Regions from separate parts of the Bacillus sp. 0209A genome, predicted to be linked through region 2. Evidence: a T-box and tRNA genes for the amino acid it is inferred to sense, from the RefSeq annotation. Region 2 holds a T-box; the other holds one or more tRNA genes.

Region 1 (14,674 bases), on a different contig from region 2:
CTCAGCGATATAAGAAGCACGGGAAATCACGTCACCATCAAGGTTTTTGATGACAACTTGATCATCAGTGACGATGACCATTTCTTTATCCATCAGCTCTACGTATTCATTGGTCACTTGAAGCATTGCCATCGCATCAGATGCTACGACGTTGAATGTATCTCCAAGACCGACTAATAGAGGGCTTTTGTTTTTCGCTACAAAAATCGTTTCTCTGTTTTCGTTGTCGAATAAAGCAATTGCATAAGAGCCTTTTAACAGTGTAAGTGTTTTGCGGAACGCTTCTTCTGTTTCAAGTCCTCCGTTGACAAATTGCTCGATTACTTGAACAACTACCTCTGTATCGGTGTCACTTTTGAGCTCTACATCTTGCAAATACTCTTGTTTCAGCTGAACATAGTTCTCGATCACACCGTTATGAACAAGTGTAAAGCGGCCCAGTGCGCTTTGATGCGGGTGAGCGTTCAGATAGCTTGGTTCGCCGTGTGTTGCCCAGCGAGTATGGCCAATTCCGGCCTTCGCCTCTGCATTGGCATCCACAACTTCACGAAGATCAGCAATGCGTCCTTTTTCTTTGAACACATGAATCCCCTGTTCGTTGGCAACAGCGATACCCGCAGAGTCATATCCGCGGTACTCAAGCTTTTCTAACCCTTTCAGTAAAATTTCCTTCGCATCAAGCTGACCGATATAACCTACGATTCCACACATAATTTCTTCCTCCTAAGATTGTAAAAGGAGACGAAGAAAGTCGAATTTCAAGGGGACTTTCAATCGTCCCCTCCTACATGTTTTTGGAAGATCATGTGATTTCTCTTTGTGCAAGGAGTCGCCTCCTTGGTTTGAAGAAATCCTTACGGCTGTGATCTGCATAATCAGCCGGGAGGCATCCGCCGAAAATTCGATAACCTCCATCCTCGTCAACTAAGCCTTTTTTCGGGCGCTTAGTCCGGGCGCTATAATTATAGGTGAAGCAATAATCCCATCTTTTCTTCCTCAGAGAAAATAAGAACAAGACAAGCTTGATTTTACAGCATGTGCCATGCACGGTCAATTGTTTTTTAAACAACTTTGCCGCATGTCTCACCATTATCATATGTAAACCTCGCTTGTCTTGTTCGCTCTCTGATGATAGGCTTCGTTACTCCAATCCCATTTCTGACCGCACAACTTCAGCAATGCGATTTACGTATTCATCGCACAGCTCTTTCGTTTTCGCTTCAGCCATAACACGGACGAGCGGTTCAGTGCCTGAAGGGCGCACCAAAATCCGGCCGTCGCCGTTCATTTCTTTTTCAACTTCAGAAATAACAGCTTTTACTTTTTCATTTTCTTCGACTTTATATTTATCAGTTACTCTCACATTGACTAACAGCTGCGGGAACTTCTGCATTTCAGCTGCAAGCTCTGACAGCGGCTTCCCTGTCGCTTTCAATGTGTTCATCAGCATAATAGCAGACAACAATCCGTCCCCTGTCGTGTTGTAATCAAGGAAAATAAGATGTCCTGACTGCTCACCTCCGACATTGTAGCCGTCATGTTTCATCGCTTCTACTACGTAACGGTCGCCGACAGCTGTCTGAACGCTGTTGATGCCTTCTTTTTCGAGCGCCTTATAGAAGCCGAGATTGCTCATCACGGTTGAAACGACTGTATCATCCTTTAAGCGGCCCTCTGATTTCAGGTATTTTGAGCATATGTACATGATTTGGTCGCCGTCAACGATATTTCCTTTTTCATCGACCGCAATCAGGCGGTCGCCGTCACCGTCGAACGCAAGGCCGAGATCGGCGTTTTTCTCTTTGACAAACGCGCTGAGCGCTTCTGGATGTGTCGATCCAACGCCGTCATTAATGTTTAACCCGTTCGGGGAAGTGCCCATTGTTGAAACATCTGCATCTAAATCAGCAAACAGGTGTGTCGCCAAGGACGATGTTGCGCCATGAGCACAGTCGAGCGCCACATGAATGCCTGTGAAATCTTCATCAGCTGTCTGTTTTAAAAATTGCAGATATTTTTGGCCGCCTTCAAAATAATCATTTACAAGCCCGAGATCGGCTCCGACCGGTCTTGGCAGCTTATCCTCCGGTTCGTCCATCAGTCGTTCAATTTCAGCCTCCTGTTCGTCGGAAAGCTTAAATCCGTCTCCCCCGAAAAACTTGATGCCGTTATCCTGCACTGGGTTGTGAGAGGCAGAAATCATGACGCCTGCCTCTGCATCCATCGCTTTTGTTAAATAAGATACACCAGGTGTAGAAATGACACCCAGACGCATGACTTCTGCGCCAATGGATAAAAGTCCGGCGACAAGGGCTCCCTCCAGCATATGGCCGGAGATCCGTGTATCGCGGCCTATCAGCACTTTTGGACGTTGTTTGTCTTTTGTCAGCACATATCCGCCGAAACGTCCGACTTTAAAGGCCAGCTCAGGTGTAAGCTCACTATTGGCGACACCTCTTACACCATCTGTTCCAAAATACTTGCCCATTTTATAATCGCTCCTTTTTTATTCTGATGATGATTGTGAACCAGAAGTAGATTCGTCCTCATCCTGATCTTGGTTTTGATCTTTATGTTCGTCTTGTTTTTGATCATTGCTGTTTTTCGTTGTATCTTGCTGGTTGTTCTTTTGATCATTCGTTTGTTGACCTGTGTCATCCTGGTTCCCTGATGTATTGCTGCTGTTGTCATTAGTTGATGTATTGCTTTTTTTAGACGTCAGCTTGATTTTGGCGTTTTTCTGTCCCAAGGACCAGGTTACATTTTGAGGCCCGTTTACTTCAAGCTTCACGCTATGCTCCCCGTCATCTAAATCTGAAACATTCACATACAATTCAATATCTGATTTTTCCAGTTTTTTTATATTGCTGGGAGAGCCTTTAGCCGTCACGTCTATCGCTTGCGAATCAGGATCTAGAAATTCAATGTTTTGCGAGCTGCTCAGCCCTACAGTCTTAATAGAGACATTCTCAAACTTCTGATCCGCTTCACTATCTACTTCTATATGCAAAGTCACCTTTGACGGCGAGATTTTTTTGACGCCGTCAGGAAGCGGAATATCTGCCTCGATATCGGAATCCTTGTTAATTTTGCTTAAATCTAAGCTGACGCCGTCTATAAATTCAAGAGAATCCAACACATCCTGCGAGCCGTAAACCGTTACCTCACTGGGGCTGGATTCAATATTCGCTATACTGACACCGTCAGGAAGGCTTCCTGTCCGTTCAATTTTAAAGGGTACTTTTTTACTTGGGCTTGTCACCGGAACGGTAATCTTGATGACCGAGGGCTCCACGTCCACAGGAAGCGCGTTTCCGTCCTTATCATAGACAGTCACTTTTGCCTCTTTTTCAATCGTTTCATCTGCGTTTTCCAGGTTCACTGAAGCTTTCACAAGAGAAATATGATCAATCACATCTTTAGATCCGGTAATCTGCACATTTTTCGGACTGACAATCGGCTGCTCCGGAGAATAGCCTTTTTTCATCTTGCTTTTATTGTAGTACTCCACTTCTACGGGAAAGCTTTTGGTCATCCGTTCTTGAATCGTAACTGTCGTAACAGACGGATTGATTGAGATTGTCAGCCCATCCGACACGTTTTTGGCCTTTAGCTCAACCTTATGTGTGCCGGTTTTTAAATTTTCCATGTCGGCATATATTTCAAAATTCTTGGTCTGTCTAGCCTTTTTCACGGCACTTGTCGAGCCTTTTATCGTGACATTAACCGTTTGCGGAACACCCGTCACGACGTAGTTTTCATCATCGTAATACGCTTTGACCGGAATGTCGGTCAGTGTTGCCTCATCAATTGTTGATGTCGGAAAGAAAGATTCACCCGGTTTTTTCGGAGTCGGTGCTTGATTGCTGTTGACCGCCACATAAAGCAAGAGCGCGAAAAGCAGAGCAATAATTTTCACAGCCCAGCGATTGTTTAAGAATTTATCCATTTTTCTTGCCCCTCCAATACCAGCGGTTAGAAGAAGTGTCTTTGGTGTTTTTCTTAAACTCGGCTTCAAGCATTTCTTTCAGCGCTTCTTCGGTCAGCTCTCTGTGAAGGTCGCCGTTCTTTGCCACACTGACGCCGCCGGTCTCTTCAGACACAATAATCGTCAAACTGTCTGTCACTTCACTGATACCGACAGCCGCTCTGTGCCGCGTACCCAGTTCTTTTGAAATAAACGGGCTTTCCGAAAGCGGCAGATAGCAGGCGGCAGCGGCAATTTCATTATTCTTCATAATCACAGCACCGTCATGAAGCGGGGTGTTCGGGATAAAAATATTGATCAGCAGCTCAGAGCTGACTTTGGCATTCAATGGTATGCCTGTCTCAATATAATCGCCCATTCCAGTGTCCCGCTCAATGGTCAACAGGGCGCCTATACGGCGTTTCGCCATATAATTGATCGCTTTTGTGATTGCCTCAATCGTTTTCTGCTGCGCTTCCTCCACAGGCGTGCCGCTTCTTGAGAAAAAGCGGCCCCGGCCAAGCTGTTCAAGCGCTCTTCTCAGCTCAGGCTGAAAAATAATAATAATTGCTAAAAATCCCCATGTTATTGCTTGGTCCATCAGCCATTGAAGCGTGCCGAGGCCCAAATATTGGCTGGCCATACGGACAAGCACGATCACGACAATTCCTTTTAACAGCTGAACCGCTTTCGTGCCACGTATGACCATAATAAGTTTATATATCACATACCAAACAAGGAGAATATCAACGGCATTGCCGAGGTACTGCAAAAAAGGGATATCCTCAAAAGCCATTTCCTCGTCCTCCAAGATTTCAGTCATTTCGTATTTTTGTGTTTTACGTGTTACGCATATGTACTTAACATAGCGAGCCCATTATACCACATTTCGATTCGGCAAGTGAAATGCGCCAGCTCTTACAGCCCGTAAAAAAAAAGAGCAAAGCAACTGACACGCTTTACTCTTTTTCGTTCGGTTTTAATGCATTGAGTACACTTTTCCCCGCAGACTTCAATTTATACCATGTCCAGTCAAATAATTGATTGATTTCTTCAATCTGACCGGTGACTTGTCCAGCAGAGGCCATATACTTTTCGCCATTTACGACGGTTACATCCCCGTCTATTTTGCCTTTAATAATCAGCTTGCCGTTTTTGACAGTGACATCACCTTTGACCGTCTCACCTTCAGGCACGATCACAGTATGGTTCTGCACCACAAGATTCGGCTGCTTAGACACGCTGAAGTTGTGGTCATTATGCCAGCTGTTTAAAAAACCTCCGCCCATCAAAATGATGAATACCGCAGCAGCTGCGATAACAGGATGGGTTCTGAACCACCTTTTCACAGAAGCTCTTTTCTTCTCCTTAGGCAATTTAGCCATGACATTAGCGGTAAAATCCGCGGGGGCTTCGACATGCGATGTGCTCCGGACGAGTGCTATAGATTTTTCCATCTCATAAAAATGCTTTCTGCATTTCTCGCATGTCTCAAGATGTTCATTTAATACGTGTTCATCTTTTGGAAGGATATCTCCATCAAGATGCATATGCATAAGCTGCACAATTTGTTCAGGACAGCTCATTTCATCACCCCACTTAAAGATCCCTTAATTGTTTTCGAAGAGCCTCTCTGCCTCTGTGAATCCGCGTTTTCACAGTCCCCACAGGAATGTTTAGAATCTCGCCGATTTCAATTAATGAGAGTTCGTCAATATACTTTAATACGATAACTGTTCTGTATTTGTCAGGAAGCTTTAAAATTTTCTGCTGAATCGTGTTTGAGAGCTCCAGCGACACTACTTCATCTTCTGGCAAAACTCCGTCTGCGGCGATTTGCGAATACATGGTCAAGCCTTCCGTACCAGCCACCTCTGCATCGAGGTAATAATCCGGCTTCTTTTTGCGAATGCGGTCAATAGTCAAATTGGTCGCGATTCGATAAAGCCAAGTTGAAAATTTCCGGTTAATATCAAAACTGTCGATATTAACGTACGCCCTGATGAAAGCCTCCTGTGCAATATCCTCTGCCTCATGCACATTGCCAAGCATACGGTAGCAAAGCTGATAAATTTTATCCTTGTAAATATCTACGATGTCCGCAAATGCATTTTGGTCGCCTTTTTTGACTTGCTTAATTCTCTTTTTAATCATCATTTCCATATTTATCTAACCTCTGCCTTCACCGGTCTGTATGTATACGAGCTTCGTTTTAAAAGGTTTCAATTTTTTATAAAATAAGTTTAACAAATTTTTGGCAGGGTGTAGATGGTAATTCGTGAATAAACTACCTTAACATATTTTTAAAATTATTATACAGACTGAATAGTTAGAAGTTGGAATGATTTTCACAAAATAAAAAAGACACCTTTTGGTCAAAGGTGTCTGTGACTGGGCTAGCTGGATTCGAACCAACGCATGACGGAGTCAAAGTCCGTTGCCTTACCGCTTGGCTATAGCCCAATAATGGTGGAGGGGGGCAGATTCGAACTGCCGAACCCTGAGGGAGCGGATTTACAGTCCGCCGCGTTTAGCCACTTCGCTACCCCTCCGTATTTTGCAAAGACAGTGCCGGCAAGAGGACTTGAACCCCCAACCTACTGATTACAAGTCAGTTGCTCTACCAATTGAGCTACACCGGCAAGATGGTGGAGGATGACGGGCTCGAACCGCCGACCCTCTGCTTGTAAGGCAGATGCTCTCCCAGCTGAGCTAATCCTCCAAATGGTGACCCGTACGGGATTCGAACCCGTGTTACCGCCGTGAAAGGGCGGTGTCTTAACCGCTTGACCAACGGGCCGTTTGTGTTCTCGTCGAGCTGACAAAAGTTATTATATACAGGTTACCCCCTGTTTGTAAAGAGAAAAATTAAATTTTTTATTTTCAAACTTTTTAACTCCTTTTTTAACTGAAAAAGCCTCCCAACATTAGTCATTTATTTTATGATAGAGACAAGCGAAGCAAGAGAGGAGAAACCAATATGATTCTAGTCAGTTCTTGCCTTGGAGGCATTGAATGCAGATACAACGGCTCTCACGCCGCATCAGAGAAAATCAGAAAACTCATCGATGAAAATAAAGCAGTCATGGCTTGTCCTGAGCTTCTCGGCGGCTTTTCCACTCCCCGTGAGCCTGCAGAAATCATCGGAGGCACCGGCGAGGATGTTCTCAATGGAACCGCTAAAATCGTGACAGCCTCAGGAGAAGATGTAACAGAGTTATATATGAAAGGCGCCGCTAAAACATTAGCTTACGCAAAAGCAATCAATGCATCCGCTGTCATATTGAAAGAAAACAGTCCATCGTGCGGAAGCAATTTCATTTATAACGGCACATTCACTGGCAAAAAAATCGCCGGCAGCGGAGTGACCGCCGCACTGCTAAAACAAGCGGGCTGCCGTGTCATTTCAGAAAACCAGTTAGACGACATATTGTAAGGAGGGCACCCCATGACTCAAGACATTTCTTTATCCTTCTATAAACCTGAACATTCGCCGGAACTTCAATCATTTACCCTAAACAACGATGACAAGCGCTTTACCTCTCTCCCCAAAGAGGTGCTGACTCAGGCCTTAGGCATACAGGACCGGTATCCGGCTGTCATCTTAAATGACAATCTGCCAGTCGGCTTTTTCATTTTACATACATCAAAAGAAACGCTTGCTCCCTATACTAGCAATCCATTTGCTTTACTGCTCAGCTCCCTGTCTTTAAACGCTGTACATCATGGAAAAGGCTATGCAAAAAAAGCAATGCTTCAGCTTCCCTCGTTTGTGAGCAGTTATTTTCCATGGTGCGATGAAATCATTTTGGCCGTCAATCACCTAAACACACGCGCAAAACACCTTTATATGAAAAGCGGGTTCCTAGATAAAGGACGGCGAAAAATCGGGCCGCTTGGAGAACAGCTGATTCTTCATTATTTCCTATAGTCTCGGGTGAAATAAAATTTCAAAAATATAAAACCCAGTTGAAATATCATAACGGAAGTGAATATACTGAATAGTAAGATACATCATTTTAAAACAGGGGGCATCCTCATGTCAGAACTATTAAACCTTCACCGGCTTACAACAGAATCACGCAATAGCCAAACAGCGGAAATCCACAAAACAAACACTCTCGGCATCCTCAAGATGATCAACAACGAAGATTTGAAAGTCGCTGCCGCCGTTCAGCAGGTTCTCCCTGATATCAAAACAGCTGTAGACTGCGCATACAACTCGTTTCAAAATGGTGGCCGGCTCATATACACAGGCGCCGGCACAAGCGGCAGACTCGGTGTCATGGATGCTGTTGAATGTCCTCCCACCTACAGCGTAAGCCCGGATCAGGTCATCGGAATTATGGCTGGAGGCCCCAAAGCATTTTTGCAAGCAGCAGAGGGCATTGAAGACAGTGAAGAAGCAGGAGCCGAAGATTTAAAAAACATACAGCTTACGTCAAACGACACAGTCATTGCCATTGCAGCAAGCGGCCGCACACCTTATGCCGCAGGCGCCCTCACATACGCCCGTAAAGTAGGAGCACACGCCATCGCCCTTACCTGCAATGAAAATTCCGCCATCAGCAAGGAAGCGGATCACAGCATTGAGGTTGTTGTTGGCCCTGAGGCCATTACAGGATCAACACGTATGAAAGCCGCAACCGCTCATAAAATGATTCTAAACATGATATCCACCGCAGTAATGGTCAAAATCGGCAAGGTTTACGAAAACTTGATGGTAGACGTCAACGTCAGCAATAAGAAACTAAAAGAACGAGCCATCAGCATCATCCAAAGCCTTACTAACGCTTCATACGACACAGCCAGACATACACTGGAACAAGCCAATGATCACGTCAAAACGGCAATCCTCATGCTCAAAACAAGCACAGATCAAGAAAAAGCTCAAACATTGCTTGAGGAAGCAAACGGTTTTATAGACAAAGCAATCGAAAACTACCATTCATGATAAGGAGAGAACGAGCATGGCAACAGGCGGTTTAGCGATCATCCAATCAATGAAGCACAAGCTCCCTCCATCCGAGCGTAAACTTGCGGATTACATCCTAACTCATCCCCACAGGGCAATAGAAAACACTGTCAGCGAAATAAGCACCTTAGCCAATTCAAGTGATGCTGCCGTCATCAGGCTCTGCAAATCACTCGGACTAAAGGGTTTTCAAGATTTAAAAATGAGAGTAGCAGGCGATCTGGCAAAGCCTGCTGTTCAAGGCTACCGGGACATTGCGCCCCACGAACCGCTGTCCTCCATTTCTGAAAAAGCGGCCGGCAATGCCATTCAAGCCATTCAAGACACCTCAGACCTGATGGACTATAAAGAGCTTGAACGAGCGGTTTCTCTGCTTCTCCAAGCACATACTGTGCATTTTATCGGCGTCGGGGCTTCCGGCATTGTCGCCAAGGACGCCCAGCAAAAGTGGCTTCGCATTCATAAACTAGCAACCGCGTTCACAGACACTCATCTTGTGGCATCATTAATCGCAAATGCAGATAAGGATGACATCGTATTCGCTATTTCGTTTTCGGGAGAGACGCAGGAAATCATTGAGCTGCTCACGATGGCTAAGGAAAAAAGCATCAAAACGATCAGCCTCACACAATTCAGTCAGACATCAGTCTCCGCGCTGGCTGATGTCCCGTTGCACACGGCACACTCCAATGAAGCCCTGATTCGAAGTGCAGCCACTTCCTCCCGCCTCGCCCAGCTTTTTATGATTGATGTTTTGTTTTTAGGCATGGCGGCTGAGCGGTACGAAGAAACAACCGGATATATCGATAAAACGAGAGCAGCCATAAAATCTATGAGAAAAAAATAAGGCATCTTGATGAGGAGGGGTTTTGATGAGCAAAGAAAATAACTACCATCATCTCGCAAAGAAAATCCTTGAGCTATGCGGAGGAAAATCCAATATTTCCTCGTATACGCATTGCATGACGCGCCTGCGTATTACGCCTTACGATGAAAGCAATACAGATGCTCACGCTTTAAGAGAGCTTGACGGCGTATTGGGGGTCGTCGAAGCTGAAACCATCCAAATCATCCTTGGAGCAGGAATCGTCAATCATGTCACAGCCGCTTTCTCAAAGCTTGTGTCAGCAGAAGAAGATATCGATGTCAAAGATGCAGCTGCCAAAAAGAAAGCCGATATAAACCGAAAAAACGCCACTCCATTTAAGCTTTTCTTACGTAAAATTGCCAGCGTCTTTATCCCGCTAATTCCCGCACTCGTCGCTTCCGGTTTAATTACTGGGATTACCAAAGCAATCATTCAAGCCGAATGGCTCTCTGCAGAATCACAAGTCGCTATTATCTTGACAGTCATCGGCTCCGGGCTGTTCACTTATCTCGGCATTCTCGTCGGTATTAACGCATCGAAAGAATTTGGCGGAACACCCGCTCTTGGTGCTCTGGCGGGGATCTTGATTTTGAATCCGGAGATCGCAAAGATCGTTTTATTCGGAGAACAGCTTCTTCCGGGCAGGGGAGGGCTGATCGGAGTTCTTTTCGCAGCCATATTCATCGCTTACACCGAACAATTTATCCGTCGTTTTATTCCTCAATCACTTGATATCATTGTCACTCCAACCGTTTCACTGTTAATCACCGGAATCGTAACGTATGTTTTATTTATGCCTTTAGGCGGCTTCATTTCTGATGCCATTACATCCGGCCTTCTGTCCATCCTGGACATCGGCGGCATCGCTGCAGGCTTTATTTTGGGCGCAACCTTCCTTCCTCTCGTCGTGACCGGACTGCATCAAGGCTTGACGCCTGTGCACATGGAACTGATCAATTCAATTGGAAATGATCCTCTGCTCCCGATTCTGGCGATGGGAGGCGCGGGACAGGTAGGTGCGGCCTTTGCCATCTTTGTCAAAACAAAAAAAACAACATTAAGAAAAGCGATCGCCGGCGGGCTCCCCCCAGGGTTTCTCGGCATTGGTGAACCGCTAATCTTCGGAGTTACGCTGCCACTTGGACGTCCGTTTTTAACAGCATGCTTAGGGGCCGGAATCGGCGGCGCTTTTCAAGCATATTTTCAGGTAGCCACCATTGCCATTGGTGTCTCCGGGCTGCCGCTTTCCTTTCTCGTCCTGTCTTCGCAAATTATCCTATATATCATCGGACTCTTTATTTCCTACGCGGCCGGCTTTTTATTGACCTACGCGTTCGGATATAAAGATGAAATGGCTTCTCAGTTCTATTAAATGGTTTCTGTTTTTGGGATAGTAACGGGATAGAAGCATGGAAAGGAGCAAGCCTATGAAAACAAAGACACTTTCCTTATTCAGTGCCATTTTAACCTTTTCTATATTGGTGTCGAATGAAACCTTCGCGCAAACAGCAGACAACCAAATTGAGCCGAAAACCATAAATTCAGAAACTGTACAATTCTTGTCGAAGAAACTAAGGAAGGTTGATCGGATGATAGAACGGGATGTTGAAGCAGGATTTCCAGGCGCCGTTCTTGTTATCGTGAAGGACGGCCGCATCATTAAAAAAGAAGCGTACGGCTACAGTAAAAAGTACGAAGGATCAGAGCTGCTGCGCCGCCCAGTTAAAATGAAAAACCACACGATGTTTGACTTGGCCTCAAATACAAAAATGTATGCAACGAATTTTGCATTACAGCGCTTAGTCAGCCAAGGAAAACTCGACGTCTATGAGAAGGTTTCTGCTTATTTGCCTGATTTCAAGGAGAAGCCGGGAGACCTCATAAAAGGAAAAAACAAAATTCGTGTCATCGATGTCCTGCAGCACCAATCAGGACTTCCCGCAAGCTTTTACTTTTACTCACCGGAAAAAGCCGGTATGTACTATTCTCAGGACCGGAATAAAACGATTGAATATTTAACGAAAATTCCGCTCGATTATGAAACAGGGACAAAACACGTATACAGCGACATAGGATATATGCTCCTCGGCAGTATTGTCGAAAATCTCACCGGTAAACCGCTTGATGTATATGCGGAGCAAGAACTTTACAAGCCGTTGGGGCTGAAGCATACCTTATACAATCCGTTGCAAAAAGGATTTAAACCGAAGCAGTTCGCAGCGACTGAACGTATGGGCAATACGCGGGACGGCTTTATTCATTTCCCTAACATCCGTACAGATACGCTGCAAGGAGAAGTGCATGACGAAAAAGCATTTTACTCAATGGGAGGCGTGTCCGGACATGCCGGATTGTTCTCAAATGCAGATGATATGGCCATTCTGCTGCAAGTCATGCTAAACAAAGGATCATACCGAAGCGTTTCTTTATTTGATCAGAAAACAGCCGGCCTGTTCACGGCACCTTCAGCAACAGACCCAACATACGCTCTTGGCTGGCGGCGAAACGGCAGTAAAAGCATGGAATGGATGTTTGGCTCCTATGCCAGCGAAAGTGCTTACGGGCATACCGGCTGGACAGGGACAGTTACGATCATTGATCCAACTTACCATTTAGGCATCGCATTGTTAACAAACAAAAAGCATTCGCCAGTTGCTGATCCAGAGGAAAATCCTAACGTGTTTGAGGGTGATCAATTTCCAACAGGCAGTTACGGGAGCGTCATTACCGCGATTTATGAAGCGATGGAATAAATGATTCGACGATAGGAGGAAGTTTCTATGAAACCTGTCTTTCCGCTTATCCTTTCAGCCGTTCTCTTTCTTTCATGTTTTCTCGGCGCCGGCCAAGCAAAAGCTGCTTCATCCAACAGCTCACCCAACGCCAAGCAGCTTGTCAATCGCATGACGTTAGATGAAAAACTCGGCCAGATGCTGATGCCTGATTTCAGAAATTGGCAAAAGGAGGGCGAGTCTTCTCCACAAGCCTTTACAGAAATGAATAAGGAAGTCGCTAGCCTCATCAAGAAATATCAATTCGGCGGCGTCATCCTTTTTGCGGAAAATGTAAAAACAACAAAACAAACTGTTCAATTGACAGACGCTTACCAAAAAGCCAGCCCCAAAATCCCTCTCATGCTAAGTATTGATCAGGAAGGGGGCATTGTAACAAGATTAGGGGAGGGGACTAATTTCCCGGGGAATATGGCACTGGGTGCAGCCAGAAGCAGAATCAATGCCTATCAGACTGGCAGCATCATTGGAAAAGAGCTTTCAGCCTTAGGCATTAATACAGATTTCAGCCCTGTTATGGACATTAATAATAATCCTGATAATCCGGTCATCGGCGTACGGTCATTCAGCTCCAATCGAGAACTGACAGCACGACTCGGTTTATACACGATGAAAGGTTTGCAGCGGCAAGATATAGCCTCTGCCCTCAAACATTTCCCGGGACATGGAGACACGGACGTTGACAGCCATTACGGACTGCCTCTCGTTCCCCATAGCCAAGAACGCCTTCGTGAGATCGAGCTCTATCCTTTTCAAAGAGCCATTGATGCCGGTGCTGATATGGTGATGACAGCTCACGTTCAATTTCCTGCCTTTGATGGCACCACATACAAAAGCAAACTCGATGGATCGGACATTCTGGTTCCGGCTACACTCTCGAAAAAGGTGATGACCGGTCTTCTTCGTCAGGAAATGGGATTTGACGGCGTCATCGTTACCGATGCCCTCAATATGAAAGCAATCGCAGATCATTTCGGACAGGAAGAGGCTGTGGTCATGGCTGTAAAAGCGGGCGTCGATATTGCATTAATGCCTGCCTCAGTTACTTCTCTGAAAGAAGAACAGAAATTCGCCCGTGTTATTCAAGCTTTAAAATCAGCCGTGAACAACGGTGACATTCCTGTACAACAAATCAACAAATCGGTTGAAAGAATCATTTCCCTGAAAATAAAACGCGGTATGTATCCAGCTCGACATGACGACAGCATAAAAGAAAAAATAGCCAAAGCCCAGAAAATCGTAGGAAGCAAGCGTCACTTGAAAGCAGAGAAAAATATAGCCGAAAAAGCAGTGACCGTTTTAAAAAATGAACAGCGCACCTTGCCGTTCAAACCTAAAAAAGACAGCAGAATCTTAATTATCGCGCCTTACGAAGAACAAACCGCTTCAATTGAACAAACCATTCGTGATCTCATCAAGCGAAAGAAAATCAAACCCGTGTCCCTCAGCAAAATTAATTTTGCCAACCAAATATTTAATGCCAAGCATGAAAAACAAGTAAAAGAGGCTGATTATATCATTACCGGCTCCTACGTCGTGAAAAATGACCCTGTCGTCAACGACGGTGTCATCGACGACACCATATCAGATTCAAGCAAATGGACCACTGTATTTCCGAGAGTTGTCATGAAAGCCGCACTGCAGCACAACAAGCCATTTGTCTTAATGAGCCTGCGCAACCCATATGATGCTGCCAATTTTGAGGAAGCGAAGGCGCTCATTGCTGTCTATGGCTTTAAAGGATACGCGAATGGCCGTTATCTTCAACCTAATATTCCCGCTGGAGTTATGGCGATATTCGGTCAGGCAAAACCTAAAGGCACACTCCCAGTTGACATTCCGTCAGTCACGAAACCGGGAGACATCCTTTATCCATATGGCTACGGATTAAATATCAAAACGGGAAAACCGTTTTCATAAGGAGGAACTCATGAGAAAAACAATATTTGCTTTTCTCACAGGGCTCATCATGTTTGGAACGATAACAGCCGCCTCAGCATCACCCGATGCCAAGAATCAAACGGCTAAAAAACCTAAAGTCCAGACCGGCATAGACACGCTTTTGCCAGTTT
Region 2 (14,674 bases):
ATATCGAAGCCTATGAAATTGAAGGATCATATTGCCCCGGCAGCTATGACCTCAGCATAAATGGAAAAAAATTCGCCGGCATCTCTCAAAGACGCGTTCGCGGCGGAGTCGCTGTTCAGATTTATCTTTGCGCGGATAAAAGCGGCAGTCAAAGAGCCGATTTGATCAGAAGGTTCTACCAAGCGGCGCTGAAGGACAAACGAAATGATAAAAAAGGCGTTTATCCGGAGATATGTCCGGAAACGATGGCGTCCTTAAGCGAGCTTCTGCAAACAGACATCTCCGTACAAGACTTAATGTTCGCTTTACTGACGGAATTAAAAGCGTTAAGCACACACCTTTACTCAGCCGGACTGTCCGTTGATGAGGAAATGGAATTTGAGAAAAACCTCGTTCGGATGACTGAGCGGAATGCAAAGGTATTTGGGTGAATGTTCTTCGCATGCCAGCCGTATCGGCTGGCATGCATTTTTTATTTCATCTTGTTTTCAGATAAATCATTCTTACATGCAGATAACCATGAACAAAAGAAAAACGATAAAATGAGATCAGCATCCATATACAAAGGGGAGAGGGCAGATGAAAGGGAATGTTTACAGCCTGTTTGTACTGATTGCGGCTTTTTTCTGGGGAACCACGGGAACCGTTCAGGCGATGGCTCCAGAAAGCTCCACACCGCTGGCATTCGGAGCATTCCGATTATTAATAGGAGGAAGTGCCATGCTGCTTGCGGTTTGGATCAGCCGGGAGCTTCTCGTGAAAAATTGGTCATGGCCGCTCGTGTTATCAGCAGCGGTTTGTATGGCGTGTTACCAGCCGCTGTTTTTTACTGCCGTTAAAGAAACGGGAATTGCTGTAGGGACTGTGATTGCGATCGGCAGTGCGCCTATCATTGCCGGAAGCCTAGAGTGGGCCGTTTTGAAAAAACGCCCGCGAAACGCCTGGTGGATCGCGACCGTGCTGGCCTTATCAGGCTGCTGGCTTCTGTTTTCCGACGGTTCCAATGTTCGGATTGATGTGGCTGGTGTTCTTATGGCCTTTGGAGCGGGTGCTTCTTTTGCTGGCTATACGCTCATCAGTAAAGCGATGGTGAAAAACCAGCCTCCGCTAGCAACTTCCGCCGTTGTTTTTATGATCAGCGCCATCTTGCTGACGCCGCTTTTATGGCAGTCGGATATCTCGTGGATACTGACCCCGAGAGGACTGGGAACGAGCCTTTACATCGGGTTAATTGCAACGTGCGCCGCATACTTTTTGTTTGTGAAAGGCCTTACCGGGGTTCCGGCCTCGGCGGCGGTCACGCTGTCTTTAGCTGAACCGCTGACGGCCTCATTGCTGGGCGTGTTTGTCATAGGGGAAATGCTTTCACTCTCCTCTTGGTTCGGCATTGCCCTTATGATGCTCGGGCTTCTGGTCATCTCCGCTTCGCCTCGAAAACAAAAAACGGCCGAGGCAGTTCACATGTCTTAATAGATTCACATAAGCTTAGCCTCATTTTACAAGAATAGCGGAGCCGGCTGCAAAATGATGAAATCCTCTTTTCTCAATGGAAAAGGAGATTTTGCACATGGCGAAAATCCCAAAACCATCTGCTGTTTTGGGATTTTTCCAACTTATTCTGCCATTTTTTCTAAATTGCCGTTCCGGTCCATTTTGAAGGATGGAGATGCATGTTCATCTTCTTCAAATAAAACTAGTTTTCTGGCTCTATTCATAATTTTCACTAAGGTTTCGTAATCTTCTTGGATCGTTTTTTGATCTTTTTCAAGCTTTTGAACTTCTGCCTCAAGCTGTTCCGTTTTGCTTTGCAATTCCTGATTTTCTTTCTTTAAACGTTCATTTTCCATTCTTAATGCCGATGACTGCTCGTTATTTCCTTCATAACTCTGCAGGAAGCGGATCACATCATTCATCGTCATCTCAGGCGCAGCTGCAGGCGTTTGAGGAGACAATAAGTGTGATAGACTAGCTAACTCTTCCTTAAAGCTTTCATCGACAAAAGGCATGTGTTCGCCTGACATTAAAGGCTGCAGCTCATTTTCGGCTGATGGCGCGTCTGTTTTAACCGTCTCCTCTGCATCGGTTTCTTGAATGATTTCAGGATCAACCGCGGGAGGCTGATATAATAGCCTTTTTTTCGCAGGCTGCCCGTTTCCGAGCGCTCTCATCCGCTGTTTTCGCTGTTTTTTCGCAAGCTGAAGCGCTTTTTCATATTGATGGCGGACGACCGCGTTCCATCTGAATCCGCAGGCTGCGGATGTCCGGTTTAATTGATCTCCGACTTCTTCAAAGGCGTTCAGCTGAGTGCTGCCCTCCCTCACATGCCGAAGCACTGTTTCGGCTAAAAGCAGATCATCTTCTTTTGACCAAGCGTCTTGTCGCTGTTTTGTCATTTATCTCAACTCCCATTTTCTTTTCATGGTATTAGAATGTCCAGTTTGGAAAATATTTATACAAATTGGCTGAAAGAATAGAAGATACGAAGGTTGGAGCAGCTTGCAGGAACAGTCGAATCCTTGTAAAATAAAGAGTGATGTGATTTTTTTGAAAAGCGTATTTTAGGTTTATTCACATAGATGAACATAGAAATGAAGGGAAGCGTACATCATGGCTAATGAATTTCGAGTGTGTGATGATTGCCAAGCCACTAATATCAAAACATTGCTGCCGCGTTTAAAAGAAGTGGACCCGGACGCAAAGGTTGAGGTAGGGTGCCAATCTTATTGCGGGCCCGGACGCAAAAAATCATTTGCTTTTGTGAACAATCGCCCGCTGTCAGCTCCGACAGAGGATGAGCTGATTGACAAAGTACAAAAGAAAATAAAAAAGTAAAAACATATTTTTCATAGCCTCGGCCCTCAGGTCAGGCTTTTTTGCTTCACAAGATCTGTTTTTCGTGAAGATGGAACAAATCGCCGGGCAAATTCAAGGATGTTTTCAAAGAATAGAGTCGATATAATAGAAACACGGCTAAAAAAAAGAGGGAATGACGATGGCGTATCCAAATGGAAAATTATCAGAAGAAAAAGTGTTTAAAGATCCGGTGCACCGCTATGTTCATGTTCGGGACAAGCTGATATGGGATTTGATCGGAACCCGCGAATTTCAGCGTCTCCGCAGAATTAAGCAGCTCGGCACGACGTATTTGACGTTCCATGGCGCTGAGCACAGCCGGTTCAACCATTCTCTCGGTGTCTATGAAATTGTCAGGAGAATGGTTGATGACGTCTTTAAAGGCCGCCCTGAATGGGATGACAGTGAGCGCGAACTCTGTTTGGCCGCGGCGCTGCTTCATGATCTCGGGCACGGACCATTCTCGCATTCATTTGAAAAAGTCTTTCACCTTGACCACGAAGATTTTACAAGAGATATCATTTTGGGAGACACAGAGGTCAATCAGGTGCTCAGAAAGGTGAGCCCGCGTTTCCCACAGGATGTTGCTGAAGTCATTGCCAAAACATATAAAAACAAGCAAGTGGTCAGCCTGATTTCGAGTCAGATTGACGCAGACCGCATGGATTACCTGCAGCGCGACGCTTATTATACGGGCGTCAGCTACGGCCATTTTGATATGGAGCGGATTCTTCGGGTGATGCGCCCGCGCGAGGATCAGATCGTCATTAAAGAAAGCGGGATGCACGCTGTCGAAGACTATATCATGAGCCGCTACCAAATGTACTGGCAGGTGTATTTCCATCCTGTGACAAGAAGCGCAGAGGTTATTTTAACGAAGATTCTTCACAGGGCGAAGCAGCTGCACGATGAAGGCTATGTCTTCACTCACGCCCCGGTTCATTTCTATTCTATTTTTGAAGGTAAATTGACACTGGAGGATTATGTGAAGCTGGATGAATCTATTATTTTGTATTACTTCCAGGCCTGGGAGGATGAAGAAGACGCGATTTTATCCGATTTGTGCCGCAGATTCATTAACCGCCAGCTGTTCCAATACGTTGAATTCAATCCGAATGAAGAAATGTCGGCTTATTTTGAGCTGACTTCATTGTTCAAAGAGGCGGGAATCGATCCGAGCTATTATTTGGTCGTTGATTCTTCTTCCGATCTTCCATACGATTTTTACCGTCCTGGAGAGGAAGAGGAGCGTCTGCCGATCCATCTCTTGACGCAAAACGGCCAAATTAAAGAGCTGTCCAGACAGTCGGCTATTGTGGAATCCATCTCCGGAAAACGGCGGACGGACCACAAGCTGTACTATCCGAAGGACCTGATTTGTGACGGCTCTGAACACCCGGAAGCGAAAATGAAAATCCGGCAGCTGCTGGGACTGACATAGAAATTGGAAAGAAGGAAAAAGGAGATGTCGGGAATTTGTTGAAAGAACATGCAAAACTGATGAAGGTGTTCTCGGATTCTGGAGAAATCATCGGGCGGAAGAAGATGCAGAAAATGATTTATATCGCAAAAAAAATGCAGTTTCCTTTCTATGAGAAATATGATTTTCACTTTTACGGACCGTATTCAGAGGAACTGACGCTCCAGATTGAAGAGCTGTGCAACCTTGGATTTCTGCATGAGGTGAAGGAAAAAAAGGGCGGCTACTTTCAATACCGTTATTCGCTGACTGAGACAGGCTCCGCATTTTTAGACCATGCTGATCTGGATATGCCAGACATTAAGGGCTATATCGACAGTGTGAACAGCCGTTCATCGCGGTTTTTAGAGCTGGTTTCCACGATCCTTTACTTTGACGGGCTTGAGGCCGAGGAAAAGAAAGAAAAAGTCTTTACAATCAAAAGCAAGCAAAAATATACAAATGAAGAATATGACGAAGCGCTTCAATACATAGAGGAATTGAAGCAGATTTGTTAACCATACAAAGCAAAAGAAATGATCCGTTTCTTTTGCTTTTTTTATTGACAAAAGCTGCTAAGGAATCTATTGTGGATATTAGTTATCTATAATTTATCGGGAGTGAATTGGATGAAAATGAAATCAGGGATGGAGCAGGCGGTTTCTGTGCTGCTGTTACTGTCAAGGCTGCCCGTACAGTCTTCTTTAACGTCAGAGGCAATCAGCCAGCGTTTGCGCGTGTCTCCGTCTTATTTGAAGAAGTTGATGAGGACATTGGTTCAGGCCGGTTTGGCAGAATCCATACCGGGGACGAAGGGCGGTTTTACCCTTACGAAGCCTTTGACAGACATTACGCTCTATGATGTTTATCAAGCGGTTGAAGGCAGAGGTTCGATCTATCAGGGGAAAGGCTTGCTGCAATCCGTATTCGAGGGTGAAAGCAGCTGTGTGCTGGAGACAGTCATGGGGGAAATCGAGGATAAATGGGCCAATCTCATGAGAGAAGAATCCTTGCAGCAGGTTATGGACAGAGTCGGGGAATTGTACGATCTTGAAAAAATAGATGATTGGGTAAACAAGCAAATGAAAGGGCAATTGCAATGAAAAACAGCGGATCTTTACAAAAGTCAGAATCATCAACTGGCATATCTGTACTGATCGTGCTCGCTCTCGGTTTTCTCATGGCTACTCTTGATGTAACCGTTGTGAATGTGGCGATGGCTGATATGAAAAGCGCTCTTTCGATGTCACTTTCAGGTGTGACGTGGGTTGTGGACGGGTACATCCTTACTTTTGCTTCGCTTCTGCTGGCGGGCGGAGCCTTGGCTGACCGTTTCGGCTCGAAGGCGATATATATACTCGGCTTGGCCGTTTTTGTCTTGGCCTCTAGTCTATGCGCTGTATCCATTAATGGCCAGATGTTGATTGCCGGACGCCTCATACAGGGAATTGGCGCGGCTTTGTTTATGCCGAGCTCACTCAGCCTTTTGGCTGCTTCTTACCCTGATGAGCGTGTGCGGGCGAGAATGTTTGGATTGTGGGCCGCTCTTGTTTCCGCCGCTTCTGGCCTTGGGCCCTTTATCGGCGGTGTGCTGGTACAGGCGGCAGGCTGGCAGAGTATTTTTCTGATCAATGTGCCGTTAGGGGCTGTTGCGCTCATTTCAGCTTATCGAATACTCGGCCGCGTGCCGGGAAAAAGCAGCTGCGTAAATATTACAGGGCATCTGCTTGGAGTGGCGGCTCTCGGATTTCTCTCCTTTGCATTGATACAGGGGCCTTCAGCTGGCTGGCGCTCGCCTGTGATTCTTGGTGCATTCGCGGCGGCGGTTTTGGCATTTGTGCTGTTTTTGCTGCGGGAAATCTCTGCGGAAACATCGATTCTGCCGGCGTCCTTATATAAAAACGGCCGATTCTCAGCTGCTCAATTCGTCGGGTTTTTGCTGAATTTTGCCCTTTTCGGCGGCATGTTTATGCTGAGCCTTTTTTTGCAGGAGGCAAGAGGCGCAAGCTCCTTTATGGCTGGAGTTGAGCTGCTGCCGATGATGGCGGTCTTCGTGATTGGCAATCTGTTGTTTGCCCGTCTGGTGAATCGGTTTGAAGCAGGACAGCTTATGTTTGTATCAATGGCGGTCGGCTGTATCGTTGCATTGCTGTTGTTTATGCTTGTTTCTCCGGATTTTCCTTATTGGCAGCTGGCGGTTTTGATGTCTGTCATGAACCTTGGCACCGGCATTACAGTTCCTGCCATGACAACTGTGATCATGCAGGCTGCCGGACAAAAGCATGCGAATATCGCCGGCGCGGCCTTGAATGCCAACCGGCAAATCGGAGCCTTGGTCGGCGTAGCGGTATCCGGGGTGATTATTCATCTGTCCGCCACTTGGTATGCAGGCGCCGGATTTACGTTTTTGATGATGGGAGCGGCGTACAGCCTCGCCGCATTGCTTGTATGGCTGTTTCTGGCTGTCCATAACGGCACTGCCGCGTCAGAAAAAATGTAAATCACTGATTGCGTTTTGTGGGAATATATAGTAAGATATAAAAAATTATTGAAACGACAGGCACTGATAAGGACATGAGATGCTTTTTACGGTTTCCAGAGAGGGAAGAACAGCTGAGATCTTCCTAACGCAGGGAAAGCAGCTTACCGCCTTTGAGCCGTATCGGAGAAATCAAGTATCTGATACCGTCATGCTGCGTTACAGCACCTTAAAGCCGATACACCATGTGTGTTGATCGGGAATTTGGGTGGAACCACGGATGATAAACACATTCGTCCCTTTTATAGGGATGAATGTGTTTTTTTATATGAATTGAATACATGCGAAGAAAAGGACATGAATGATCGTTACGGTTTTCAGAGAGGGAAGGAAAGGTGAGAGCTTCCCAGCTTAGGGCTGTCATTTACCGCCTTGGAGCAGCATTGGGGAACGAAAGTATCCAATGCCGTCTATGCTGCGTTACAGCACCAAGCCGACAAACAAATAGCGTTTGTCGGGAATTTGGGTGGAACCACGGGTTAATCACACACTCGTCCCTTTTATAGGGATGGGTGTGTTTTTTTATGAATTGAATACATGCGAAGAAAAGGACATGAATGGTCGTTACGGTTTTCAGAGAGGGAAGGAAAGGTGAGAGCTTCCCAGCTTAGGATGATCATTTACCGCCTTGGAGCAGCATTGGGGAACGAAAGTATCCAATGCCGTCTATGCTGCGTTACAGCACCAAGCCGACAACATAGCGTTTGTCGGGAATTTGGGTGGAACCACGGGTTAATCACACACTCGTCCCTTTCAGAGGGATGGGTGTGTTTTTTTATATACAACAATAATGAAGGAGTGTTTAAAAATGAGTAAACATGTACACATTCAGCATCCAGACGGACAGATCAAGGAATATCCGAAAGGCATTACAATCAAAGAAGCGGCTGGTTCTATCAGTTCCAGTCTGCAAAAGAAGGCGGCTGCGGGTCAGGTCAACGGCAAGCTCGTTGATCTCGGCTTCAAGCTGGAGGAGGATGCTGAGCTTTCGATTGTCACACTTGATTCACAAGAAGGCTTGCAAGTGCTCCGCCACACATCAGCGCACGTGCTGGCCCAAGCGGTGAAACGGCTGTATGGCGAAGTGTCATTGGGGGTGGGGCCTGTGATAGAAGACGGCTTCTACTATGACATGAAGCTGGAGCACAGTTTGACATCGGATGACTTAGAAGCCATCGAAAAAGAAATGAAGAACATTATAAATGAAAACCTTGAAATGAAAAGAATTGAGGTTTCTTACGAAGAGGCTGAAGAACTGTTTGCCAAAAAAGGCGAGCCGTTTAAGCTGGAGATTTTGAAGGATATTCCGCGCGGAGAGGATATCACGCTGTATCAGCAGGGAGAATTCGTTGACCTGTGCCGGGGGCCGCACCTTCCTTCTACAGGGATGATCAAGGCGTTCAAACTGACAAGAGTATCGGGCGCTTATTGGCGCGGAGACAATGAAAATGAAGTCCTGCAGCGGGTGTACGGGGTTGCGTTTCACAAGAAAAAAGATTTGGATGCGCATCTGCATATGCTGGAAGAAGCGGCAAAACGTGACCACCGCAAGCTTGGCAAACAGTTAGAGCTGTTTATGTTTTCTGAAGAAGCGCCGGGGATGCCGTTTTATTTGCCGAAAGGGCAGATTGTCCGCAATGAACTGGAACGCTTCTCGCGTGAGCTGCAAACAAATGCCGGCTATGATGAGGTGCGTACGCCGTTTATGATGAATCAGCGGTTATGGGAGCAGTCAGGCCACTGGGATCATTATCGCGACAATATGTATTTTTCAGAAGTGGATGAGACAAGATTCGCAATGAAGCCGATGAATTGTCCTGGACATATGCTCATATTTAAAAACAACCTGTATTCGTATCGTGATCTGCCGATTCGTATGGCGGAGTTCGGCCAGGTCCATCGCCATGAATACAGCGGCGCTTTAAATGGAATGCTTCGCGTCCGGACGTTCTGTCAGGATGACGCGCATATCTTCGTTCGGGAGGATCAGATTGAGAGCGAGATCAAAGAAGCGATTGGGCTGATTGACGAGGTATATCGTACATTTGGTTTTGAGTATTCGGTTGAGCTTTCGACTCGCCCGGAGGATTCATTGGGCGATGATAGCCTTTGGGAAGCATCGGAACGCGCCTTAGCACATGTCCTTGAGGAACTCGGCCTGCCTTATGAGGTGAATGAAGGCGATGGGGCGTTTTATGGACCGAAAATTGATTTTCACATAAAAGATGCCCTGAAACGAAGCCACCAATGTGCGACAATTCAGCTTGATTTTCAAATGCCGGAAAAATTCGATTTAACATATATCAATGAACACAATGAAAAGGTTCGTCCTGTTGTCATACACAGAGCGGTATTCGGCTCGATCGACCGTTTCTTTGGTATTTTGATCGAGCATTTCGGCGGGGCGTTCCCAGTCTGGCTCGCACCGATTCAGGTTCAAATCATACCGGTTTCACACGTTCACTTGGACTATTGCAGAAAGGTGCAGGCAGAGCTGAAACAGGTGGGGATAAGAGTCGGCATTGATGAGCGCAATGAGAAGCTTGGATACAAAATCAGAGAGTCGCAGGTACAGAAAATCCCATACGTGCTTGTGCTAGGAGATCATGAAGAGCAGCAGGATGCGGTAAACGTCCGCCAATTCGGGCATCAAGAGAATAAACACGTTCCTTTTCAAACTTTTAAAGATAAACTTGTCAAACAGGTGAAAAATCGAGGCATGTAGGAGAAAAGCTGCGGATTCTCATTTTGCTTTTTTGACTTTCCCTATCCGGAATCAGTAAAATAATAAGTAAATCATATCGTTCGTATGTTATGAATGCATCTCGAAATGGGGAAATTGACATGGACCATGACAAACTGGAAGCAAATTTGCTGGATCACGCACTTACAAAATACTTGAAAACCACGAAGCAAATAGATGAAGCTACCGTTCCGAAACACGTAAATAATATAAGAGGATTTATTCTGCGGATCATATACAGACATGGGAGCTGCACCATAAAGGATATACTAAAAGAGGTCACACTGTCTCCCTCTGCGACAACCACCGCCCTCAATCATTTAGAGCAGGAGGGTTTTATTGAGAGATCGAGAAATAAAAATGACCGCCGCACTGTATGGATTACGCTTTCCGAGTCGGGCCGGGGAGCGGCTGAGCAAATGATTGAAAACCGCCAGCAGCTGATTGACGGCATGTTTGAACGTGTAACAGCCGAAGAGAAAAAGACGTTCTTAGCGATTGTTGCGAAGCTGACCCAATAGGGATAGAAAAAGCCGGTGCGCGAAGCGCCGGCTTTATAGAGATTATTCCATATCGCTCAGACGTTTGCCTGCGACGGCATAATGGTCTTTTCTCATTTCTTCTATAAACACAACAATTTTTTCTTCAGAAGCACCGGTTGTTTCCTTTACCGCTTCTGTTACTTTCTCGACAAGATTGCGTTTTTGCTCGTCTGTACGGCCTTCGAGCATTTTGACGGTTACGTATGGCATGGGTGCTGAATCCTCCTTTATCTCGTTTCCTCTCTTTAGAAAAAGAGGCTTCTTATAGTATACTGAATAAAGTAAATTCTTGCATTTTTAGAAAGAGGGATATCTCACTTGGACCGTTTTTTATATTATCCGTTATCTTTAATGCCATACCTCGTCATCACGTTAATTGTGTCGTTTACGATACACGAGCTTGCCCATGCTTATGTCGCATACAAATTCGGTGACGATACGGCGAAAAGACAAGGAAGACTGACACTGAATCCTATTAAACACCTTGATCCGTTCGGAACCATTTTGATTCTGGTGGCCGGCTTCGGATGGGCGCGCCCTATTCCTGTCAATCGCCGCTTCTTTAAGAAACCTCGGCTTGCCGGCGTGCTCGTATCTATTGCCGGACCCGTCAGTAACCTGATTCTTGCGTTTATCGGTTTCTTTTTGTTAGTGTTGATGCATGCATACGGAATGGAGCAGCTTGCGGCATTCAGCACGGGACTTGATCAGTTCTTTTCCATTTGGATTCAGCTGAATCTTGTCTTGTTTTTATTTAATCTGCTGCCGCTGCCGCCGCTCGATGGCTATCGAATCATTGAAGATCTCGTCCCGCCGGGGGTTCGTGCCAAGATGACGCAGGCGGAGAGCTACGGCTTTATTGTCTTTTTGGTTCTGTTTGTGACACCGCTCGGATCTTACGTGCTTTGGCCGATGCTCAATGCCGGAAGAGATCAGATTTTAGAGCTGTTTTCAGCGATATTTCAACCGCTTTTGTAGGAGGTAGAACTTATGGAAGAAAAAAAGAAAAAATCAATCGGGTTTAATATTATTAAAAGTGATCCGACAGACGGACACGGCGGTTTTGGCGTAGGGGCACTCAGCTTAGATAACATTTCCCCCGTATTCGTCGATGTAGAGGAAAAAGAAGCGTTCGTTGACATCGGTGCTATGCACGCCCGCAGCACCGTTGAAAAAGGAATTAAATTTCTGCCGAACAAAGAAGAAGTTCCGAACGGCAAACCATACTGGCTTGTCTGGGTGACGATTGACAGAAGAGAAGAGGGGCCTTATTACGCTGGTGTGACAGCCTGTGAACTGACGGTCGACAGAAGCATCAGAAGAGGCTACAAATCGCTGCCTGAGCATGTGAATCTGATGGATAAATCCATGAAACGGAACATTATCATTGATAAAATGGACGACAGCTCGAAGCGTGTGCTCGGCGAGTTTCTGAAAAATCATGATCAGGGCCTATGGGACCGGTCACCAGATGAATTAAAAACAGGCCTGCTTCCGGAAGACCATTAGTTTGTGAACGTTCTGTGAACTTTTAGAAAATTTGTACTATTTTCCGTAAACTTTGAGTAAACTGGTGATACAGAAATAGGACATGGAAAATCCCGAGCCGAACCAAGACTCGGGGTTTTTCATTTTTAGGGTGATAGGATGTACGAAACCATTCGAGTCGGTGATTGGGTGATTAAAGCCGACGTGGAAGAAACGAGAAAGCAATATGAGAAAGAACTAGAGGATATGTGTGGATGCGGTAACTGTCTAAACTACTATGAAGCAGTGAATGAATTGCCGGTCAGAAAATCTCGTGTCTTAGAAGGTTTTGGTCTTATTCCGTCGAAATGCCCGGATATTAGTTATCATGGGATTAAAGATCATTTGCACTTTTATATAGCCAGTTATTTTATCGTTGGCCGTATTGTAGAAGGAAATCAAGAATTGAACCCGGAAAGGATTGATTTGTCGTGGCATGTTTCATTTTCAGTGCCCCAACACAAAATTTACATTCCTAAGGGGTTTCCAAAACCAATTATTCAACTCGATTGCGTTACGCTGCTTCCATGGATTATAGACGAACCATACGAATAACCCGGCCTCCGAGGAGCCGGGTTATTTTTAATGATTCCGCCCTAGCCATTTGTCCCACCACTTTTTAGGGGAAGCGGGGTTTTCTTTGGCTGGAAGCCGGTCTTTTGTTGGTTTTGCGGGTTTTGCCCCATAACACACGTTCGACGGTTCAGTGCCTTTCACAAAATACGTGTAGTGCTTGGCTGCGCAGCCGGGGCCGGACGTGTAGCCTGTTGCCGGATCAATGTACACGCCGGTTACGCCTTTTGGCGGTTTGAAAGCAGTTTCCGGTTCTCCTTTGAGCGCATCCTCCATGAAGTCAGCCCAAATCGTTTTGGCATAGCTTTTTTCTTCGACCGAGTCGATGGTGCTGTTTTTGTCATAGCCCGTCCAAACACCTGCGGCCAGCTGTGGATTAAAGCCGATCATCCAGCTGTCTGCGCTGGTGGTTCCTGATTTTCCCGCATACGTTCTTGTCAGGCGGTTGGCGATCGTCCGTCCGGTTACCGACGTATAGCCGTTTAAATCCGTATCAAACATGCCTGTCATCATACTTGCCGTGACAAAAGCGGCTTTTTCATCAAGCACCTGTTTATGCTGATTCGGGTTTTCGTATAGCACATGTCCCGCCGCGTCCGTGACCCTCGAAATAAAAGTCGGTTCGATTTGCTTCCCGCCATTTGCGAGCATGGCATAGGCGTTGACCATCTCAATCGGGCGCACGGGTTCGGTGCCGAGTGCCAGGGACGGCAGTTTTTGAAAATGAGCAGTGATGCCGAACTCATTTGCCGCCTGTACGAGCTTGTTCATGCCGAGAAAGAGATGTGTTTTCACAGCGTAAATGTTGTCGGAAAGCGCCAGCGCCTGCAGAAGCGTAATCGGCTTGTTGGCATAGTATCCGTTATAGTTGCTTGGAGAATACGTTTCTCCCTGTGCATCAATTTGAAACTCGGTTTCTTCGCTTTTCATTAAGGTGACTGGCGTAAATCCGCTCTGAATCGCTTTGTAGTACAGCAATGGCTTAATCGTCGAAGCAGGCTGGCGTTTCGCCTGTGTCGTCCGGTCAAACGGGCTTTTTTGATAATCCCTGCCGCCGACAAGGGCGAGAACACTTCCTGTGCGGGGATCAATGGCTGAAAACCCGACTTGAATGTCAGAGCCGGCGTTAACTGTTTCGGTAATGGTCTCCTCGGCGATGCGCTGCATCCGTTTATCTACCGTTGTATAGACGTTTAACCCGCTCGTTTCAATTTGCTCCCGCGTCATGCCGAGCTTTTTCTCCACTTCTCTCATCGCATTGTCATAGAAATAAGGGGCTTTTCTCTTGGAAACTTGTTTATTCAAAGGCTGATAGGAAAGAGGTTCCTTGATCAGTTCATTCGCTTTTTTCTGGCTGATCATCCGCTGCTTTTCCATCATTCGCACAATCGTTTTCTGGCGCTCCTTGGCCTTCGTTTCATTGATATACGGCGAATAGCCGGAAGGGCCTTTTGGGATCCCCGCCAATAAAGCGGCCTCCGCATCCGTCAGGTTTTTCGCATGCTTGCCGAAATACAGGCGGGAAGCGGCTTCAATGCCGTAGGCGCCGTGGCCGTAGTAAATCGTATTTAAATAGCCTTCTAAAATCTCTTCCTTAGAATAGTTCTGTTCCAAACGGATCGTGTAGAACGCCTCATTCCATTTTCGTTTCCACGTTTTATCGTGTTCAAGGTATAAATTTCTCGCATATTGCTGGGTGATGGTGCTTGCGCCCTGAACCTTGGCAAATGCTTTCAGATCAGCTAGCGCCGCACCGGCCATTCGTTTATAATCAAAGCCGTGATGATCGTAGAAATTCTGGTCTTCAACCGCCACTGTCGCTTTTACAATTGTCGGATTCATGTCCTTTAAGGGGACCCAATAGCGCTTTTCGCCGTAATTCGTTTCCCCGAGCTTTGAGCCGTCACTCGCATACAAAATCGTGGATTGCGGCACTTGCACGGAGGGAGCGCCTTGGTATTTGGCTATCAAAATGACAGTCATAAACACAGCAGCTGCCGCTAAGGCCGCAAGAGCCCCTAAAAAGATACAGGCGCGGACGGTTTTCAGCGTCAGTCTCAGCCGTTTATTTGTCATTGCATCCACAATGGGTTCCCCCTTTTTTTATGTTTCTACTATTATGAGGAAAAAAGACCGTTTTTAAACATCGCAGAACAGGACGCATCTTTACTTTTTTCCCGCCATCCTCTATACTTTTTCCTTAGGTGAAAAAGAGATTTCAACCGGGAATAAAAGCTGAAAAGACGCTTACAATACATGAATACAGCCTTGAAAGGGAGATGACAATTGAGCGAACTTTGGTACACAGAGAAGCAGACGAAAAACTTTGGCATTACGATGAAGGTTAATAAAACATTACATACAGAACAAACGGAGTTTCAGCATTTAGAAATGGTGGAAACGGAAGAGTTCGGCAACATGCTGTTTTTGGACGGCAT

The links. The T-box of region 2 lies ahead of thrS (threonine--tRNA ligase). A T-box ahead of a tRNA ligase gene usually reads a tRNA of that ligase, here a tRNA-Thr.
Region 1: it has a tRNA-Thr gene. The T-box ahead of thrS (threonine--tRNA ligase) is inferred to sense a tRNA for this amino acid. The anticodon was not compared.

What each region holds. Positions count from the first base shown of each region.
Region 1 covers NZ_JBAIZV010000008.1:53,411-68,084, forward strand. The annotation lists gene glmS (glutamine--fructose-6-phosphate transaminase (isomerizing)) at 1-711, opposite strand, end outside; gene glmM (phosphoglucosamine mutase) at 1,142-2,488, opposite strand; gene cdaR (CdaA regulatory protein CdaR) at 2,507-3,949, opposite strand; gene cdaA (diadenylate cyclase CdaA) at 3,942-4,763, opposite strand; gene rsiW (anti-sigma-W factor RsiW) at 4,927-5,553, opposite strand; gene sigW (RNA polymerase sigma factor SigW) at 5,567-6,130, opposite strand; tRNA gene V6D44_RS19935 (tRNA-Gln) at 6,359-6,430, opposite strand; tRNA gene V6D44_RS19940 (tRNA-Tyr) at 6,435-6,519, opposite strand; tRNA gene V6D44_RS19945 (tRNA-Thr) at 6,537-6,609, opposite strand; tRNA gene V6D44_RS19950 (tRNA-Val) at 6,614-6,689, opposite strand; tRNA gene V6D44_RS19955 (tRNA-Glu) at 6,693-6,767, opposite strand; gene V6D44_RS19960 (DUF523 domain-containing protein) at 6,948-7,403, shown strand; gene V6D44_RS19965 (GNAT family N-acetyltransferase) at 7,416-7,898, shown strand; gene murQ (N-acetylmuramic acid 6-phosphate etherase) at 8,007-8,921, shown strand; gene V6D44_RS19975 (MurR/RpiR family transcriptional regulator) at 8,938-9,789, shown strand; gene V6D44_RS19980 (PTS transporter subunit EIIC) at 9,815-11,182, shown strand; gene pbp4b (penicillin binding protein PBP4B) at 11,238-12,563, shown strand; gene V6D44_RS19990 (glycoside hydrolase family 3 protein) at 12,591-14,522, shown strand; gene V6D44_RS19995 (exo-beta-N-acetylmuramidase NamZ family protein) at 14,533-14,674, shown strand, end outside.
Region 2 covers NZ_JBAIZV010000002.1:363,993-378,666, forward strand. The annotation lists gene ywfL (octanoyl-[GcvH]:protein N-octanoyltransferase) at 1-431, shown strand, start outside; gene V6D44_RS07055 (carboxylate/amino acid/amine transporter) at 580-1,470, shown strand; gene rsfA (prespore-specific transcription regulator RsfA) at 1,614-2,393, opposite strand; gene V6D44_RS07065 (DUF1450 domain-containing protein) at 2,608-2,832, shown strand; gene V6D44_RS07070 (HD domain-containing protein) at 2,993-4,294, shown strand; gene V6D44_RS07075 (YwgA family protein) at 4,330-4,830, shown strand; gene V6D44_RS07080 (Rrf2 family transcriptional regulator) at 4,942-5,415, shown strand; gene V6D44_RS07085 (MFS transporter) at 5,412-6,812, shown strand; gene V6D44_RS07090 (hypothetical protein) at 6,892-7,047, shown strand; T-box leader at 7,129-7,353, shown strand; T-box leader at 7,385-7,606, shown strand; gene thrS (threonine--tRNA ligase) at 7,660-9,576, shown strand; gene V6D44_RS07100 (MarR family transcriptional regulator) at 9,696-10,115, shown strand; gene V6D44_RS07105 (2-hydroxymuconate tautomerase) at 10,158-10,346, opposite strand; gene V6D44_RS07110 (site-2 protease family protein) at 10,455-11,114, shown strand; gene V6D44_RS07115 (YwhD family protein) at 11,127-11,645, shown strand; gene V6D44_RS07120 (hypothetical protein) at 11,784-12,218, shown strand; gene V6D44_RS07125 (transglycosylase domain-containing protein) at 12,246-14,321, opposite strand; gene speE (spermidine synthase) at 14,523-14,674, shown strand, end outside.